DNA from 2 places in the Vibrio sp. SCSIO 43136 genome. Region 1 is predicted to be linked to the other one. Evidence: riboswitches for the same ligand, from Rfam matches in the RefSeq annotation. Region 1 holds a riboswitch; the other holds the start of a gene.

Region 1 (10,151 bases):
ATCGTAAGATGACGTATACGGTGTGACGCCTGCCCGGTGCCGGAAGGTTAATTGATGGGGTTAGACGTAAGTCGAAGCTCTTGATCGAAGCCCCGGTAAACGGCGGCCGTAACTATAACGGTCCTAAGGTAGCGAAATTCCTTGTCGGGTAAGTTCCGACCTGCACGAATGGCGTAATGATGGCCACGCTGTCTCCACCCGAGACTCAGTGAAATTGAAATCGCTGTGAAGATGCAGTGTACCCGCGGCTAGACGGAAAGACCCCGTGAACCTTTACTACAGCTTGGCACTGAACATTGACCCTACATGTGTAGGATAGGTGGGAGGCTTTGAAACTTGGGCGCCAGTTCAAGTGGAGCCGTCCTTGAAATACCACCCTTGTAGTGTTGATGTTCTAACTTGACCCCTAATCGGGGTTGAGGACAGTGCCTGGTGGGTAGTTTGACTGGGGCGGTCTCCTCCCAAAGAGTAACGGAGGAGCACGAAGGTGGGCTAAACACGGTTGGACATCGTGTGGTTAGTGCAATGGCATAAGCCCGCTTGACTGCGAGAATGACAATTCGAGCAGGTGCGAAAGCAGGTCATAGTGATCCGGTGGTTCTGTATGGAAGGGCCATCGCTCAACGGATAAAAGGTACTCCGGGGATAACAGGCTGATACCGCCCAAGAGTTCATATCGACGGCGGTGTTTGGCACCTCGATGTCGGCTCATCACATCCTGGGGCTGAAGTCGGTCCCAAGGGTATGGCTGTTCGCCATTTAAAGTGGTACGCGAGCTGGGTTTAGAACGTCGTGAGACAGTTCGGTCCCTATCTGCCGTGGGCGTTGGAAGATTGAAGGGGGCTGCTCCTAGTACGAGAGGACCGGAGTGGACGAACCTCTGGTGTTCGGGTTGTCATGCCAATGGCATTGCCCGGTAGCTAAGTTCGGAATCGATAACCGCTGAAAGCATCTAAGCGGGAAGCGAGCCCTGAGATGAGTCTTCCCTGGCGCTTTAAGCGTCCTAAAGGGTTGTTCGAGACTAGAACGTTGATAGGCAGGGTGTGTAAGCGTTGTGAGGCGTTGAGCTAACCTGTACTAATTGCCCGTGAGGCTTAACCATACAACACCCAAGGGGTTTTGATGGACTCAAAGCTAAGAACGAATTGAATGTGTAGAGACGGTAAACGGCGAGCGGCTAAGGGCCGACGGCGTGAGAACAAAGAACAGCTTTCCAGATTATTATCGCTAGACCCCGTTGGCCGAATGCCGATGGTCGTTTACCGATAACAGAATTTGCTTGGCGACCATAGCATTGTGGACCCACCTGATTTCCATGCCGAACTCAGAAGTGAAACGCAATAGCGCCGATGGTAGTGTGGGGCTTCCCCATGTGAGAGTAGGACATCGCCAGGCTTTGAACACAAATTGCTGCTGTAGCTTGCATCTTTTGATTCTGCGATGCTCATGTACATACGTACATTGCGCTTCTCAAATCAAAATCTGACGGCGCTACAACAACAATTTGAAGTCCAAAGCATTTTAGATTGGTAAGACTTTGGATATAAAAGTTTGGTGCGGAGTGGTAGTTCAGTTGGTTAGAATACCGGCCTGTCACGCCGGGGGTCGCGGGTTCGAGTCCCGTCCACTCCGCCACTTATACGAAAGCCTCGTCGAATGACGAGGCTTTTTTGCGTTTAAGAGCCTCAGCGATCGCTGGGGCTTTGTTGTATTTAATCGGTAAGCGAACGCTTCGCTAACGGACGCTGGCACTAAGGGTAAAAGGGAAGAGCAGACCACCTATAGCATTTGACAAAAGCAGCCAAAAAATCATCATGCTCAACCCTTCAACCCTTCAACCCTTCAACCCTTCAACCCTTCAACCCTTCAACCCTTCAACCCTTCAACCCTTCAACCCTTCAACCCTTCAACCCTTCAACCTTTTCCCTCGACATCTGTCTTACTAATTGCTATAACTATAGCCATATAGACGTCTAAAATCTTTAAGGAGAAAGAGGGATGCCGATCAAAGTACCTGATCAGTTGCCAGCATTGGATGTATTGCGTGAGGAGAATATCTTCGTCATGCCAGAAAGTCGTGCAACGACTCAGGAAATACGGCCGCTTAAGGTATTAATTCTTAACTTAATGCCTAAAAAGATTGAAACGGAGACTCAATTTCTGCGTCTACTTTCCAACTCGCCATTGCAAGTGGATATTGAACTGCTACGTATTGATAATCGCCCAAGCAAAAATACTCCGACCGAGCATTTAGATAACTTTTACCGCCAGTTTGAGGCGGTCAAAGAGCGTAATTTTGATGGTTTGATTATTACAGGAGCACCACTCGGTCTAGTGCAGTTTGAAGATGTTATCTACTGGGAGCATCTACAAACGATAATGAATTGGGCAAAAGAGCATGTAACATCGACACTTTACGTATGTTGGGCGGCTCAAGCAGGTCTCAAACTTCTATACAACCTGCCTAAGAAAACTCGTAAAGAGAAACTATCCGGAGTGTATTTCCACAAAACACTTCAGCCATTTCATGCGCTGTTGCGTGGGTTTGATGATAGCTTCCTCGCACCACACTCTCGTTATGCAGATTTCTCTTCAGAGTACCTTCAAGAGCATACGGATTTGGATATTCTGGCGACTTCAGATGACGCTGGAGTGTACCTTGCTGCGACCAAAGACAAGCGTAATGTGTTTGTTACCGGCCACCCTGAGTACGACTCACACACTCTGCATAACGAATATACCCGAGATTTAGGGGAAGGGATGGAGCCTGCGATTCCGGTCAACTACTATCCGAACAATAACCCCGATAATGATCCTATTGCCAGCTGGCGTAGTCATGGCCACCTGCTCTTTGCGAACTGGCTGAACTACTGTGTCTACCAGCAAACACCTTATGATCTCGAGCATTTCTCAGCAGATAAATTCACCGTGGACGATTGATCCTACGCTGAAATGTTGAAGGCAGCATATGTGCTGCCTTTTTGTTATTGATATGAATATTTAGACGTCTAGATTCCTATACCTGTTGTGGTAGGATGAACAAAACGTAAAAGGAATGAGGCTGTAGTGTGGCTGGAAGCAATATAAGACAACAAATAGAAGCACAGTTAGCCCAGCGTATCTTATTGATTGATGGTGGTATGGGTACCATGATCCAAGGATATAAGCTGGAAGAGCAAGATTATCGTGGTGAGCGATTTGCCGATTGGCATTGTGACCTGAAAGGAAACAATGACCTACTTGTATTAACTCAGCCTGAAATGATCAAAGAGATCCATAGCCAGTATCTAGAAGCTGGCGCAGATATTCTTGAAACTAACACCTTCAACGCCACTACGATTGCCATGGCTGACTACGACATGGAATCATTAAGTGAAGAGATCAACTTTGAGGCAGCGAAGCTTGCGCGAATCGCTGCGGATGAATGGACGGCGAAAACGCCAGAACGTCCTCGTTATGTCGCAGGTGTCCTAGGGCCTACCAACCGAACTTGTTCAATCTCTCCAGATGTTAATGATCCTGGCTATCGCAACGTTACCTTTGACGAGTTGGTGGAAGCATACTCCGAATCGACTCGCGCTTTAATTAAAGGCGGTTCAGACTTAATCTTGATTGAAACCATCTTTGATACGCTTAATGCTAAAGCATGTTCATTTGCTGTCGAATCTGTATTTGAAGAGATGGGCATCGAGTTGCCTGTAATGATCTCTGGCACTATCACTGATGCTTCTGGTCGTACTCTTTCAGGACAGACCACCGAAGCTTTTTATAATGCGATGCGTCACGTCCGTCCACTGTCGTTTGGATTGAACTGTGCTTTGGGCCCTGATGAGCTGCGACAATACGTAGAAGAGCTTTCACGTATATCTGAAACCAATGTTTCTACTCACCCCAATGCTGGCCTCCCGAATGCGTTTGGCGAATATGACCTATCACCAGAAGATATGGCAGAGCATATAGGTGAATGGGCACGCTCTGGGTTTCTTAACCTCGTTGGTGGATGTTGTGGTACTACACCTGAGCATATTCGCCATATGGCGTTGGCCGTAGAAGGCATTACTCCTAGACCATTACCAAAATTCACCCCTTCTTGTCGCTTGTCTGGACTAGAGCCATTGACTATCGAGAAAGATACTCTGTTTGTGAACGTAGGTGAGCGTACCAACGTTACGGGTTCTGCTCGCTTCAAGCGTTTAATCAAAGAAGAGGCATACGACGAGGCGCTGGAAGTCGCTCGCCAGCAAGTTGAAAATGGTGCTCAAATTATCGATATCAACATGGATGAGGGCATGCTAGATGCCGAGGCGTGTATGGTGCGCTTCTTGAATCTATGTGCTTCTGAACCTGAGATTTCGAAAGTGCCAATTATGGTCGACTCTTCCAAGTGGGAAGTGATAGAAGCTGGCCTTAAATGTATTCAAGGTAAGGGCATTGTTAACTCTATCTCACTAAAAGAAGGTAAAGAGAAATTTGTTGAGCAAGCTAAGCTGATCCGTCGCTACGGTGCAGCAGTGATTGTCATGGCGTTCGATGAAGTAGGTCAGGCCGAAACGCGTCAGCGTAAACTGGAAATTTGTACCAACGCATACAATATCTTGGTCGATGAAGTTGGCTTCCCTCCTGAAGATATCATTTTTGACCCGAACATCTTTGCGGTAGCAACGGGTATTGATGAGCACAATAACTACGCCGTTGATTTTATTGAAGCGGTTGCAGATATCAAACGTGACCTGCCTTATGCGATGATCTCTGGCGGTGTGTCGAACGTTTCTTTCTCTTTCCGTGGTAACAACTACGTTCGCGAAGCGATTCACGCCGTGTTCCTATACCACTGTTTCAAAAATGGTATGGATATGGGGATCGTAAATGCAGGCCAGCTAGAAATCTATGATAACGTTCCAGAAAAGCTGCGTAATGCTGTTGAAGACGTGGTACTTAACCGTCGAGATGATGCGACTGAGCTGCTACTTGATATTGCTGAAGAGTATCGTGAGAACGCTGTTGGTAAAGCGGATGATGCTTCAGCGCTAGAATGGCGCGAATGGCCAGTCGAGAAGCGTCTTGAACACGCTTTGGTGAAAGGTATTACAGAGTTTATCGTTGAAGATACCGAAGAAGCCCGTCTCAACGCTAGTAAGCCACTAGAGGTCATTGAAGGCCCGTTGATGGATGGCATGAACGTGGTTGGCGATCTATTTGGTGAAGGTAAGATGTTCCTGCCTCAGGTAGTAAAATCTGCTCGCGTTATGAAGCAGGCGGTTGCGCATTTGGAGCCGTACATTAACGCAATGAAGCAAGCTGGCAGCACCAACGGTAAAATCTTACTCGCCACGGTAAAAGGCGATGTTCATGACATCGGTAAAAACATTGTCGGCGTCGTGTTGCAGTGTAATAACTACGAAATTATCGACCTTGGGGTGATGGTTCCATGTGAAAAAATCCTTAAGGTGGCCAAGGAAGAGAACGTCGATATCATCGGCTTATCTGGTTTGATCACTCCATCACTGGATGAAATGGTACATGTGGCCAAAGAGATGGAACGACAGGGCTTTGACTTGCCGCTACTGATTGGTGGTGCTACGACCTCAAAAGCACACACCGCAGTGAAGATTGAGCAAAACTATAACCAGCCGGTAGTTTATGTGAACAACGCTTCCCGAGCAGTAGGGGTATGTACTTCCTTGCTTTCTGATGAACTCAAACCTAAGTTTGTCGAGAATTTGGATAGGGATTATGAACGAGTTCGTGATCAACACGCTCGCAAGAAGCCTCGCACTAAACCTGTAAGTTTAGATAAAGCTCGTGAAAACCGAGTTGCGATCGATTGGAATGAATATACACCGCCAGTTCCAGCTAAGCCGGGTGTGCATGTATTCAAGCAATTTGATGTATCGGTACTTCGCAAGTATATCGACTGGACACCATTCTTTATGACTTGGTCTTTGGTTGGTAAATACCCAACCATTCTTAAGCATGAAGTCGTTGGTGAAGAAGCTCAGCGGCTATTTAAGGATGCCAACGACTGGCTCGATCGTATCGAGCGAGAAGGCCTACTGGAAGCTCGTGGTATGTGTGCGCTTTTCCCTGCTGCGAGTGTTGGTGATGATATCGAAGTTTATACCGATGAAAGCCGCACTGAAGTCGCTCATGTGTTGCATAACCTTCGTCAGCAGACGGAAAAACCAAAAGGTTTTAACTACTGTCTGTCAGACTATGTTGCGCCTAAATCTAGTGGCAAGAAAGATTGGATTGGTGCTTTTGCAGTGACTGGCGGTGTCGGTGAGCGAGAGCTCGCCGATGAGTATAAAGCGCAAGGTGACGACTACAACGCCATTATGGTTCAAGCGGTAGCGGATCGCTTGGCAGAAGCTTTTGCAGAATACTTGCATGAGAAAGTACGTAAGGAAATCTGGGGTTACTCTGCCGATGAAGACTTGTCTAACGATGACCTTATCCGTGAAAAGTATCAAGGTATTCGTCCAGCGCCAGGGTACCCAGCTTGTCCAGAGCATACTGAAAAAGGTACCCTCTGGGAAATGTTGCAAGTCGAAGAGTCGATTGAGATGTCGCTGACATCAAGTTATGCAATGTGGCCGGGAGCATCAGTCTCTGGTTGGTACTTCTCTCATCCAGATTCTCGTTATTTTGCGATCGCTCAGATCCAGCAAGATCAGGCAGACGATTACGCCCAGCGTAAAGGTTGGTCTGAACAAGATGTTGAGAAGTGGTTAGCGCCTAATATGAATTAGTCGGTGGCGAATAAAAAAAGCGAGCTTGAATGGCTCGCTTTTTTGTTTTTTTAAATCGATTACTCAAACAGTTCCTGGTGCAGTGCTTGAACTGCTCCTTTGGCTTCGGATTCATGCATCAGGAAGCAAAGGTTATGTTGGCTTGCACCGTAGCAGATCATGCGCAAGTTGACGTCTTCAAGGGTACTGAATACTTGCTTAGCATAACCACGGCTATTGCTCATGTTGTTACCGATCAGCGCAACAAGGCTCAAGCCATGTTCTACTTCAACACTGCACATTTGCTCTAGCTCTTCACGAGCACCTTCTGGCAATTGAGGTGGGCCTCCAGCAGTATTGGTTTGATCCAATGTCAGCGACACACTCACTTCAGAGGTGGTGATGAGGTCAACAGAGACTTTATGCTTGGCTAGGATCTTAAATGCCTCAGCTAAGAAACCGTAGGCATGGAACATGTTTAGGCTGCGCAAAGTAACCATGGTTTGATTGCCACGCAGCGCCAGTGCTCTAAACAGCGGAGCAGTTTCCACTTCCTGGCGGATCCAAGTTCCACCTTGTTCTGGGGCTTTGGAAGAGCCGACAAAAACAGGGATTTGGTGGCGAAGTGCTGGCATCAAAGTCGATGGATGCAGGATCTTAGCACCAAAGTTTGCCATTTCAGACGCTTCACTAAAGCTGATTTCTGGGATAGGCGTGGCCTTAGGCGCCACTCGTGGATCGGTGGTGTAAATTCCTGGTACATCCGTCCATATCTCAAGGCCGCTTGCTTTCACCGCTTCGGCAATCAGTGCCGCACTATAGTCACTGCCACCTCGACCTAAAGTGGTAGTATTACCATCAGCATCACTACCAATAAAGCCTTGGGTAACCACGACCTGCTCTTCGCATAGTGGTACTAGCTTTTCTTCAGCGAGCTTAGAGATTTCTTCAAGCTGTGGCTCTGCCGAACCAAAGGTTCCATCGGTTCTTAATACCTCTCGGATGTCGAAGCGAGTTGCTGCGACTCCACGTTCACGTAGGATCTGCGCAAGAATATAGGTCGACATCAGCTCCCCACAAGCAACCAAATGATCGGTGAGTTTGTCACTGGTTTGAAACGACGCGGCTTCAGCAACTGTCGCTACCGTGTCGAGGATCTGCTTAACTTGGCTGGCAGTCTCTTTAGCATCCTCAAGACGAGAAAGAACTCGATTATGGATTTCAGCCAGCTGAGCAAGCAGCTCATGGCGGCGATCGCTATCCGCTTCACCATTAGCGAGTTCAACCAATATATTGGTTACACCAGAACATGCACTACTTACAATTAGACGGGTTAGTGGATTGGCTTCGATAATAGCGGCACAACGGCTCATAGCGTCAAAATCAGCGACACTGGTACCACCAAACTTGGCGACATTAAAACGACTCACGATGGGATCTCCCAAAAATTCCTAAAATAACAATCGATGACAAAAGTAGTTGTCATCCAACATCCGATGTGAAGAGAGAGAAAGGTAAGAGAAGTGATCTTTAGTTATTGTTTTTACGACAATAGATATCTATGACTCTTAGAAGTTCTCCGCATAAGGCGACAGTTGTTAGGATTCAGCCTAAACAACCGACAAGTTAGCTTCACGACGAAAACTTGCCTCGGCACTACTCCCCCTTAAGCAACAACATCAGCTCGTGACGCCGCTATTGCTCTACCTGGGTAGTGCTCCTCTTCTGCTCACCATTGAACGTTTTTCAGCCGATAAAGTCAATCGGTAGTTAGAGCTAGAATTCACTTTTTAAGCCTTTCACTCGACCTAAGTGCAATTGTGCGGTAAAAGTAATCAAGTTACTCTGAAACATACTATTAACAATAAGAGAGCTCTCCAATGACGATTACTAGCTTTAACCCCCCAAGACGAACCTTAATGGGCCCGGGACCTTCAGACATTTACCCTCATGTGTTGCATGCGCTGAGTCGCCCAACCGTAGGTCACCTAGACCCTCTGTTTATTCAAATGATGGATGAGCTTAAGTCACTGCTTAAGTATGCTTTTCAAACTGAAAATGAGTTCACTATCGCGCTGTCTGCACCGGGAAGTGCGGGGATGGAAGCCTGCTTTGTGAATCTTGTTGAACCGGGCGATAAGGTGATTGTTTGTCGCAATGGTGTGTTCGGTGAGCGCATGCGTGAAAATGTGCTTCGCTGTGGCGGTGAAGCGATCGTTATTGACGATGAGTGGGGAGCACCTGTTTCCCTCGATAAAGTTGAGCAAGCCTTTGCGGATCACCCTGATGCTAAGGTGCTGGCATTTGTTCACGCTGAGACTTCTACAGGGGCGCTGTCAGATGCTCAGCAATTAGCACAAGTTGCTCAGCAATATGAAGCTTTGACCATCGTTGATACGGTGACGTCTTTAGGTGGTGTGCCGCTTAAAGTTGATGAGTGGGGTTTGGATGCTGTTTATTCTGGTAGTCAGAAGTGTTTGTCCTGCGTTCCGGGGCTCGCCCCACTAACGTTCTCAGCCAAAGCGGTGGAGAAAATTCAGTCACGAAAGACGTTAGTTCAGAGCTGGTTCCTCGACCAGAGCTTGGTGCTGGGCTATTGGAGTGGAGAAGGTAAACGCAGTTACCACCATACAGCACCAGTAAACAGTCTGTATGCGTTACATGAAGCCTTGTTGCAACTTAAAACCGAAGGTTTAGAGAACGCTTGGCAACGCCATCAAGCAATGCATCAAACACTTAAACAAGGCTTGCTTGAGCTTGGGTTTCAATTTGTTGTAGATGAGCCGTATCGCTTACCGCAGCTTAATGCAGTTTATCTACCAGAAGGGGTTGATGATGCAGCAGTGCGAAATCATCTGTTGCAGCACTATAACCTAGAAATTGGCGCAGGATTGGGCGCACTTGCAGGAAAGGCATGGCGAATTGGCCTGATGGGTTATGGAGCAAGGCCAGAGAATGTTGCTTTGTGTCTCAGTGCTTTAAAGTCAGCACTAAAATAATGAACAAGGGAGAGCAAATGCTCTCCCTTGTTTTAATTGGCGGCTGATGCCGTACTTGTTGCTTTGGATGGCGGCTGATATTTCACTTGGCTAAAATCTTTGTTTGGGAATAAGAACTCAGCTTCGGTTTGAATTTGCCGTGCTTTTTCTTCTTCACCCATACCTTGATAAGCCAAGATCAAATTGGTGTAAAACGCAGGCCTTGGTTTACGGGGAATGATGCTCAGAGACCAATCTATATAAGGCTGGATAAGCTTTGCATCTTGGGTGTAAAGGCCAATCGTTAAGTAAGTGCTGTAGACATCCCTATCAAAACGATCTTTCCAAACCACAGGGTTAGTCACCTTATCCAGTAATTCTGGTTGTCTAGGCTGTGACTTTTCAAACTGTGTCAATACATAGTTAGTGTGGAGGGCACTGAGCA
Region 2 (10,151 bases), 810 kb from region 1:
ACCGAGCGCCGAACTTTATTGCAGAGTGAGCGCCAACATAAGCACCAGCCATCAAGCAAACACCCATGGTCAACCCCAGTACCCAGTTGATGTGTCCCAAGATGGCAAAGGTGATAAGTGACGTAAAGTTGCTGGTAAAATTCATCGCTTTAGCAAGACCAGAGGCGAGCAATATATTCACACGGTAAAGTGCCATGCTACTCACGGTCCAAAATGCTCCTGTTCCGGGGCCAGCGACACCATCATAAAAACCTAGACTGAAACCTTGTAGCCACTGTTTTTTGGGAAACTTAGGGCAGTCAGTCGCAATTTGATTGCCCTGCTCGGCAGAAGACTTTTGGAATAAGGTATAGATGGCGGCGAGCAAAATGATCAACGGCAACACTTTTTCTAGCCAGTCAGTACTGATTGCATCGACGGCAAATGTCCCGACCACAGCGCCTATCAAGGTTGCAATGAATGCTCGGTACCAAAACGCTGGTTGAAACAAGCGCTTTTTGTAATAGGTAAAGGCAGCCGTAGAGGATGCAAATGTTGCTGCTAATTTGTTTGTGCCCAAAGCGATATGTGGCGGCAAGCCAAGAGATAGCAAGGCAGGTACAGTGAGCATGCCACCACCACCGGCGACAGCATCAATAAAACCAGCAGCAAAAGCGACCAATGCCAAAACGATCAGCATGGTCGGTTCGATAAATTCCATAAATTCTAATATTCGATAGTACGTTTGAAAGGAGGCAGTGAATCAAGTAGTGCCTTGCCATAACGTTTGGTGATAATTCTTCGATCCAATAGCACAACTCTACCAGAGTCTTGCTCTTTACGCAGCAGGCGACCGACGGATTGGACCAGCTTTTTACTTGCTTCAGGCACGGTGATTTGTAAAAACGGATTGCCACCACGGCTTTCGATATACTCGGCATGGGCCTCTTCTACCGGAGAAGTAGGTACGGCAAACGGTATTTTGGTGATGATTAGGTTCTCAAGCAAATTACCTGGAAGATCCAGCCCTTCTGAGAAGCTGCCAGTGCCAAAAAGCACACTGGTTGTATGTTTTGAGCACAGCTGCTTATGTTTTTTTAGAATTTCTGCGCGTGATGATTCGCCTTGTAGCTGTAAGTTCCACTGTTTTTTCTTGGCGGTGGATTTGACAAGCTCCGCAACTTCACGCATTTGCCAATAAGAAGCAAACAGGACCAAGTTGGCTTTGTCTGATTCAATGTATTCGACGAGCCTATCGGCTAGGTGCTTAGTAAAGTCCTTAGCGGTAGGTTCAAACTGCATAGTAGGCACAACCAGTTCACCATTGTTGGCGTAATCAAATGGTGAGGCGAGGGCCAAAAACTGCACACCGTCTTCACTACGATCACTGATCCCCACTTGTTTGCAAAAGAAACTAAAAGAATTTAATGCTCTCATGGTGGCAGATACCAGTATGGCACCATTACAACGACTCCATAGCTGCTGGTCCAGTTGCCAACCCACTTCAAGCGGAGACACCGAAACGATGAAATCACCTTCGCGTTCAGGGTTAGTCGCTAGCCATCGGGCTAACGGTGCGCCTTTTTCTCTTAGCGGCTGTGCCATCAGCTGCCAAACCTTGGCTAAGTTCTCAAAGCGTTGGATGAAAAAACCAGCTTCTGCTAATGCAGGTTCTGCCAGACGGTTTGAGACTTCTCCTTCTTTTACGCGCTCACTGATCAGATCAGCAATTTTCGCAATCGCTTGGCAGCCTTTTTGGCTAGCCTTTTGTAGCTCTTCCGACTCCTTGACCAGCCAATCAGGAAGTTCACCGTTTTCGAAACGAAGTACACCTTCTTTAAAGAAACTTGGGTCAAAGCGAGTCGCAAGTTGGCTAAGACCAGGAACTAGGGTTTGAATGGCGTCTTGCAGCTCATTTCTAAATCGGTTGACTCGTTTCTCATCAGCAAGGCTGGCCAGTTTCGCTGTCGATTGATTCAAACTCTCAAGCCACGCAGCAGCACCTTTCAAGCTCGCTGAGGCCGAGGAGTGGTCTCTTGCGACTTTTGGTAAGTGGTGGGCTTCATCAAAAACATAGATAGTCTGCTCAGGTTCGGGAAGGATAATACCCCCACCTAGGTCGATATCAGACATCACCAAACTGTGGTTAGCAATGATGACGTCGCATTTCTCTAGTTCATTGCGTGCTTTTTGAAGCGGACAGTCCCTATGACTTGGTAGCGTCGCATTACAGCTGTGTTTGTCGCTGACAATTAATTGCCAGATATGATCATCAATATTAGTCGGCCAGCTATCTCGCTCACCATTCCATTTATTCTCGCCATAAGCCCGATACATGCGTTTGAGTAGATCGACTTCTTTAGTGGTTGGCTTCTTTTCAAACATTGCCAACTGTTCACCGTCAGCACTGCCGCTTGCTTGGGCAAGTTTCTCTGCACAACAATAACGTTGACGTCCCTTAGCTATCGCAAAGCTAAAAGGTTGCTCGGTAATCCTTCTATATAGAGGAAGGTCCTTACTGATTAATTGTTCTTGCAATGCGACCGTAGCGGTAGCAATAACCACTTTTTTATTACTGTGAAGTGCGAATGGAATGGTAGCCATTAAATAAGAAAGCGATTTTCCTATCCCAGTACCCGCTTCAGCAACCAGCATTCGATTGTTTTCGTGATAGCTACCCGCAAGTGTTTTTGCGATCTCAGCAACCAGAAAGTTCTGTGCTCGGCGAGGGATAAAGTTATCAAGTTGGTGCTGCAGGTTCTGATAACTGCTGCGAATAGATTTTTGTACTACAGGACTGAGCATAAATGGCCTCAAATTTTGACCGAGCGATTGTAACACAACGGGAAATTCTGCCTATAGGAGGCTCAATAAGTTCTGTTTTTGAGAAAATCTAGATCTCAATCACAAAAAAAAACTGAACCATCAGGGAGTTAGTTGTGATGAGTCAGCTGTCTGGAGGTTTGTTTGGTTATGTTGTTTATGTTGGTGGATTATTCTGAATAAGTCTAGGATATTCCATTTGCATAAATTTTTATGCTTAAAAAATTAATTCTTCAGAATGTGAATTTTTTAGTTTTTTTGTGATTTGCGACGTACTACTAACTTTTTTGTCTTTTTAAGTTGTTGATTTTTAACATTTTACAAATTTTGATTTGTGTTTTTTTAGTCATTTGACAGCTCGAAATTAATCTTGCAATCTAAACCTCGAATTCAGAAGAACTGACTTGGACCGCAAATTTTCAAATCAGTTCCTCGAAAACTAAAAAAGGGAACCGGAAAGGATTTCCTAATCTAAGAAAAGGCAGTGGATTATTATGAAAAAGACTCTAGTAGCACTAGTAGTAGCAGCGGTAGCTGGTTCAGCTAACGCAGGTATCGAGCTTTACAATGAAGGCGGTGTAACCGTTAACATGAAAGGCGACATCGAAGTTCAGTACGTTCAAGCTATCGGTTCTGACGAGCAGCTAACGCAAAAAATCGATGATGCTGACTTCGGCTTCGACACTCGTTACGCTATCGACGACACAACTCAAGTAGGCTTCTACTACGAGTTCTCTGGTGCAGATAACGACAAAAAAGGTCAAGCTGACCTAGCGTCAACTGGCGATGTATACGTTGGTTTCTACAATGACCAAATCGGTACGTTCAAAATCGGTAAACTAGCGACTCAACTTGATGATGCTGGTATCGGGTCAGACCACCTATTCGGTATCACTAAATTCTTCGACGACGCTGGCTTTGGCGGCCACGAAGCTGTTCGTTACGATCTAGACAAAGGTCAGTTCTACTTCGGCCTTGGTCTTATCCAAAACAAACTAAAAGCTAACTCTAAGCTAGGTGAAGCTGATGGTACTCATTTCGATGCTAAAGTTGGCTTCCGTGCAGACGCATTCGATGTTCGTGCATTTGCTGGTCAATCTAAGACTGACGCAACAGCGCCAGCAGTTGACAACAAGTTCACTCTTCTTGCTCTAGAAGGCACTTACTCTGGTATCGAAAATGTAAACCTACAAGCAGCAGTGTACAGCGTTAAGAACGACAATGACAACAAAACTGGTAACACCTACGCTCTAGCAGCTGACTACACAATGAATGCATGGAAATTTGCTGGTGGCTTCAGCTCACTAGACAAAGATGCAGGTGACTACAACACTTGGTTCCTAAACGCAGGTTACGCTATCGCACCTTCAACAACAGCATACGTTGAAGTTGGTGATACTTCTGAAGACGGCAAAGACCTAGGCTACGGCATGGGTATCAAAGCAGTATTCTAATCCTGCTTGAAAAGTCTTAATAGAAGCCACCTTCGGGTGGCTTTTTTTGTTGTATCTAATTTGTGATTTCTATCGCTAGCATCTGCCTAAGCTTGGTGATTTAATCAAAGTTAACTCGAAATTTGGAAAATGATATGCGTTGCACAAAAGTTTTAGCCCTAGCCGCAGTTAGTTTGTTTAGTTTTCATACCTTTGCAGCAGAATTGATTCCTGCAAAAGGGGTTGCGATTCTTTTCGCAAATGGAAGCGAGACCGAAAGCAAATACCAACCGGTTGCTATTACAGACGGTACCAACCAAGTTGTGGTAGAGGTAAACACCATGGTTGGTAATGGCAGTAAAAAAGAGAAGTTTTCTTCGAAGCCATTTATCTTAACTTTCGAAGCTGGACAGCAAGATGTTAATCTGGCGCACCCTAAGATATATAGCATTATCCATGCAGAGCAGGTATTTAGAACTTCTCCAGAATGGAGTCTGACTTCTGGCGGTTCAAATATTGCTTACACTTCTGATTTACTGAAAGGCAAAGAAGGGCTACTTCCTTATTCAGATATTGCACCGTTGGTTCAAAATTATAATGAGCAAAAAGGTTTGGCTATTGCCACAACGGTGGCGGTTGTAGCTAAACCACAGCCTAAATTAGCAGTTAAGCCTGAGGTTAAACCAGAAGCATCTGCTGTGCCTAAAGCTTCTGAGCCTTTAAGCGAGCTTAAGAAATGGTACATCGCTGCTTCAGATGCGGATCGTAAAGCCTTTCGCAAATGGGTCATTGATCAAGAGTAAGATATATCCAATAAAGAAGAGCCAAAACCTTAGCGGGTTTTGGCTTTTTTTGATTCAAAGCGACTAATGTTAAAAAATCCTTTTTGGCAAACGTTTGCTATTCTTAGGTGTATTGAAGCTGATTTATTCGCCAGATAAAATCGGCTCTCCTTAATGTCCCCTTACAAAATTTGAAACTATGAAATTTCCTGGTCAAAGAAAATCCAAACACTATTTTCCGGTTCATGCACGCGATCCTCTGGTCAGCCAAGCGCAAACCAGCAAGAAGATGTCTCGTACGCACATTGTGGGTATCGACCAAACGCTTGTTGATATTGAAGCAAAAGTTTCGGATGAGTTTATTGCCCAATTTGGCCTGAGTAAGGGACACTCACTGGTTATTGACGACCAAACCGCTGAAGCGCTATACACCGAACTTAAAGAGCAGAACCTTGTCACCAACGAATATGCGGGTGGCACTATAGGTAACACGCTTCACAACTACTCTGTGTTGGCTGATGACAAATCGATCTTACTGGGCGTCATGAGTAGCGATATTCAGATTGGCAGCTACGGTTACCGTTATCTGTGTAATACCTCTAGCCGTATGGATCTTAACCACCTTCAAGGTGTAAACGGTGCCATTGGCCGTTGTTTTGCTTTGATCAGTGAAGATGGCGAACGTACATTTGCGATTAGTGAAGGGCAAATGAACCAACTGGCCCCAGAAAGCATTCCTGAAGCTATTTTTGAGAACGCTTCTGCATTGGTCCTGACTTCGTATTTGGTGCGCTGTAAGAACGGCGATCCTATGCCAGACGCCACAATGAAAGCGATAGAATACGCCAAGAAGTATGATGTGCCAGTGGTGTTAACCCTAGGCACTAAATTTGTTATTCAGGATGATCCAGAGTACTGGCGTGATTTCTTGGCACAACATGTTTCAGTGGTTGCTATGAATGAAGATGAAGCTGAAGCATTGACCGGGGAAAGTGATCCTTTGCTAGCAGCCGACAAGACACTGGAGTGGGTTGATCTGGTATTGTGTACTGCAGGACCAGTTGGTCTATATATGGCTGGTTATACGGAAGAGAGCAAAAAACGCCAAACATCTTTGCCACTTCTACCAGGTGCAATCGCCGAATTTAATCAGTACGAATTCAGTCGTCCAGTGAAACGTTCATTGGCAGAAAACCCGATTAAAGTCTACTCGCATATTGCCCCTTACATGGGCGGCCCAGAGAAGATTAAGAACACTAATGGTGCTGGAGACGCTGCGTTGTCAGCATTGCTGCATGATATGGCGGCGAATCGTTACCACAAAGATAATGTGCCAAACTCAAGTAAACACCAATTGTCTTTCTTAACTTACTCATCTTTTTCACAAGTATGTAAATATTCTAACCGAGCAAGTTATGAAGTTTTGGTTCAGCATTCACCACGATTGTCTCGCGGTTTACCAGAGCGAGAAGATAGCTTAGAAGAAGCCTACTGGGAACGTTAAAATAAAAAAGAGCGCATTTTATGCGCTCTTTTTATATTTCTATTAGTAACTAAGCTTATTTGATAAGGAAGCTATCTAGTTCTACACCTTTATCTAGCTCTGCTTGGATTGCAGAAGGCGTGCGGCCTTGTCCAGTCCAAGTCTTACGTTCACCGTCTACTGTGTATTCGTATTTAGCAGGACGTGGTTCACGTTTCTTTTTCGCTTTAGTTTTATCACTACCAGACATAGCAGCAATTAGATCTTCAAGGTCGATACCTTCTTTTGCAATTAGCTCGGCATATTCAGCTAATTTAGCTTCTTTTTCTGCTTGAGCTGCGCGCTCTGCTTCAGCAGCTTCACGACGCTCTTCAACTACGATAGATAGTTTCTCGTGCATTTCTTCGAGGGTGTCGAAAGATAGCTCACGTGCAAAAGCACGTAGACTACGGATATTCAGTAAAGTCTTGGTAATATCAGACATGACAATTCCTATTTAATTATTCTTTATTGCATTTAAATGATAACAGTGAATATCAATATTACAATGGGGAGAAAAGTAAATATTTAATTAATTACATTTCAGTCGTTTTTAATTAATAAATACTTACAATTATAGAGTCTAGCATACTTTAAAAGTTCAGTATGCAGCTAAAGTAGTAGTACTAAAGTCAGTTTCGGAACTTGACGCTAGTTGATGCTAGATTGAGTGAAATTTTATGTTGCAAAAGTGGATAGGATCAGTAGTATGTCGGATTCCTGATTTGGTGAGGTGTATTATATCTCCTCGCCAACGTAGAGGTGCAATGACTATGAGTCTATGCTTTTAGGGTGATGCCTGAGAGAAGCATTAAAAGGAGTCATTGCCGAAGTGTCAGCAGCCCCATCAGGGCCTGGCGCTGGGGTTATATCCGAAAGGAATAACACTGCCATAGTCTATTATGTTGTTAAACTATGGAGCGCTACTGTAGGGTTGGGTGAAGTGTTCGCTTCCCTTTCGCTTGTTCAACATGCCTTATTTGGCAGTCTGCAGTAGATCTCTAACCAAACATTGGTTTTTGAAGATCATGAATTTAATTGATTACACCTCATCCTCTTTATCGCTATTGCCACCACTTATTGCGTTAGGTTTAGCGATTGTTACGCGTCGTGTCCTTATCTCTTTAGGTGTAGGTATCGCCCTTGGCGCTGTATTACTCAACGATTATTCTTTAACTCAGTCAGTAAGTTATATTACTACGACTGTCACCGGCCTAGTAATTGAAGACGGTGGTATCAATAGTTGGAATATGAGTATCGTTGCATTCTTAATTTTGTTAGGAATGACCACTGCATTATTAACTCTTTCAGGCGGTACTCGCGCTTTTGCTGAGTGGGCACAAAAAAGAGTTAAATCTAAACGTGGTTCTAAATTACTCGCAGCTTTCTTGGGCGTGTTCATCTTTGTCGATGATTACTTTAATAGTTTAGCCGTGGGTGCTATTTCTCGCCCTGTTACCGATCGCTTTTATGTATCGCGTGCAAAACTTGCGTATGTACTCGATTCAACAGCGGCTCCTATGTGTGTATTAATGCCAGCATCTAGCTGGGGTGCATATATCATGACCATCATTGGTGGCATATTAGTGACCCATGGCATGACGGAATATTCTGCGCTCGGTGCATATCTACGTATTGTCCCGATGAACTTCTACGCCGTATTTGCGCTATTAATGGTGTTTGCAGTGGCGTGGTTCCAACTTGACGTTGGCTTAATGCGTAAGCGTGAAATTGAAGCTTCACAAGGTCGTGGTTTTGGCGGCGACAACGATTCTGCCGAAGCGCACGAAATAAATGAAGAGCTAGACATTGTCGAAAGTGAGTTTGGTAAAGTCTCTGATTTGGTTTTACCGATCCTAGTACTGATTGTCGCAACTATCGCTTCAATGGTATTTACTGGCGGCCAATCTTTAGCTGAAGCTGAAAAACCATTCTCGCTACTAGGGGCTTTTGAAAACACTGATGTTGGTTTGTCGCTTTGTTATGGTGGTCTAGCAGGTCTTGTGGCCGCTCTAATAACGGTAGTTCGTCAGAAACTTGCTTTTGCAGACATTGCCACCACGATGTGGATTGGTGCGAAATCGATGTTTGGCGCAATTCTGATCCTATTCTTTGCATGGTCTATCGGCTCGGTTATCGGTGATATGAATACTGGTGCTTACCTATCTTCACAAGTGCAAGGCAATATTGGTCCGCACTGGCTACCTGTTATCTTATTCCTACTGTCAGGTTTAATGGCATTCTCGACGGGTACGTCTTGGGGTACTTTTGGCATTATGCTGCCAATCGCTGGTGACATGGCTGGTGCAACCGATCTGGCGTTGATGCTGCCAATGTTAAGTGCGGTATTAGCGGGTTCGGTATTTGGTGACCACTGTTCTCCAATTTCGGATACAACAATACTGTCTTCAACGGGTGCTCGTTGTAACCATATCGATCACGTAGCGACTCAGCTTCCTTATTCACTCTCTGTCGCATTGGTTTCATGCATCGGCTTTATTGTGTTGGGTATGACAAGTTCAGTGGCATTCTCGTTTGCTGCATCTTCAGTCGCCTTTGTGGTGGTTTGCTTCGCACTGTTCTTTGTATCGCGTTCAAAAGAGGTGAAAGCGCCAGCGGTTTAACACTATGGCAACCTAGCTTGTAAGCGAATTGTATAAGAGAGGGCAGTTGCTCTCTCTTTTTTTTATTTTCTTGAAATTATCGGTTGCAAAAAAGCACCGCCTTAGTTAGTGTGAAGTTAACTCAAGGAGATACTAATTATGCGTATTTGTGAAATGAACATTCATCACCACCACCATCCTGACTAGTCTTTCGGGAGGTTTACGCATAACCGGAAGACAATAGGGCTTCCGGTGGTAATCAAAGAATACAGATGATAACCCTCGGAAGAGCCAAGCCTTCCGAGGGTTTTTCTTTTATAGCTTTACTGATTAATTTTAAAAATGCCGACAGGGATATCACGATGCAAACACAACGCCTAAGAATCGCAATTCAAAAAAAAGGACGCCTAAGTAAAGAGTGTCAGGACCTACTTAAAAAATGTGGCGCTAAATTCAACATCATGGGTGAGCGTTTAGTGGTTCACTCTGAGAACATGCCAATCGATCTGCTGTTGGTTCGTGATGACGACATCCCTGGCCTTGTTATGGATGGCGTGGTTGACCTAGGTTTCATTGGTGAAAACGAGCTAGAAGAAGTTCGTCTAGAACGCCTTGCTCAAGGTGAACCAAGTAGTTTTAAAGCGCTACGCCGCTTAGATTTCGGTGGTTGCCGCTTGTCTATCGCTATCGATAAAGACGAGACCTACAACGGTCCACAAGACCTTGCAGGTAAACGAATTGCAACCACTTACCCTCAGCTATTGAAGAGCTTTATGGAAGAGCAGGGCGTACCTTTCTCAACTTGTATGCTAACCGGCTCTGTAGAAGTCGCACCACGCGCAGGCCTTGCCGATGCTATCGCTGACCTGGTATCAACAGGTGCAACACTTGAAGCCAACGGTCTAAAAGAAGCGGAAGTGATTTTCCGTTCAAAAGCGACGCTTATTCAGCGTGATGGAGAGTTCTCTCAAGAGAATGCAGAACTCATCGACAAGCTACTGACTCGCAT

The links. Region 1 has a riboswitch for lysine ahead of lysC (lysine-sensitive aspartokinase 3). Riboswitches for the same ligand answer to the same signal wherever they lie in the genome.
Region 2: linked by a shared signal. The riboswitch ahead of J4N39_RS09565 (Na+/H+ antiporter NhaC family protein) and the one ahead of lysC (lysine-sensitive aspartokinase 3) in region 1 are both predicted to bind lysine.

Annotation. Positions count from the first base shown of each region.
Region 1 covers NZ_CP071848.1:2,835,883-2,846,033, reverse strand. Annotated here, with positions in the region: rRNA gene J4N39_RS13325 (23S ribosomal RNA) at 1-1,102, shown strand, start outside; rRNA gene rrf (5S ribosomal RNA) at 1,279-1,395, shown strand; tRNA gene J4N39_RS13315 (tRNA-Asp) at 1,559-1,635, shown strand; gene metA (homoserine O-acetyltransferase MetA) at 1,999-2,940, shown strand; gene metH (methionine synthase) at 3,069-6,749, shown strand; gene lysC (lysine-sensitive aspartokinase 3) at 6,809-8,158, opposite strand; lysine riboswitch at 8,293-8,461, opposite strand; gene J4N39_RS13295 (pyridoxal-phosphate-dependent aminotransferase family protein) at 8,609-9,727, shown strand; gene J4N39_RS13290 (PglL family O-oligosaccharyltransferase) at 9,760-10,151, opposite strand, start outside.
Region 2 covers NZ_CP071848.1:2,027,629-2,037,779, reverse strand. Annotated here, with positions in the region: gene J4N39_RS09595 (sulfite exporter TauE/SafE family protein) at 1-700, opposite strand, end outside; gene dinG (ATP-dependent DNA helicase DinG) at 706-2,784, opposite strand; gene J4N39_RS09585 (porin) at 3,297-4,256, shown strand; gene J4N39_RS09580 (YccT family protein) at 4,391-5,038, shown strand; gene J4N39_RS09575 (inosine/guanosine kinase) at 5,217-6,521, shown strand; gene J4N39_RS09570 (H-NS family histone-like protein) at 6,577-6,984, opposite strand; lysine riboswitch at 7,289-7,473, shown strand; gene J4N39_RS09565 (Na+/H+ antiporter NhaC family protein) at 7,568-9,163, shown strand; His leader region at 9,325-9,458, shown strand; gene hisG (ATP phosphoribosyltransferase) at 9,505-10,151, shown strand, end outside.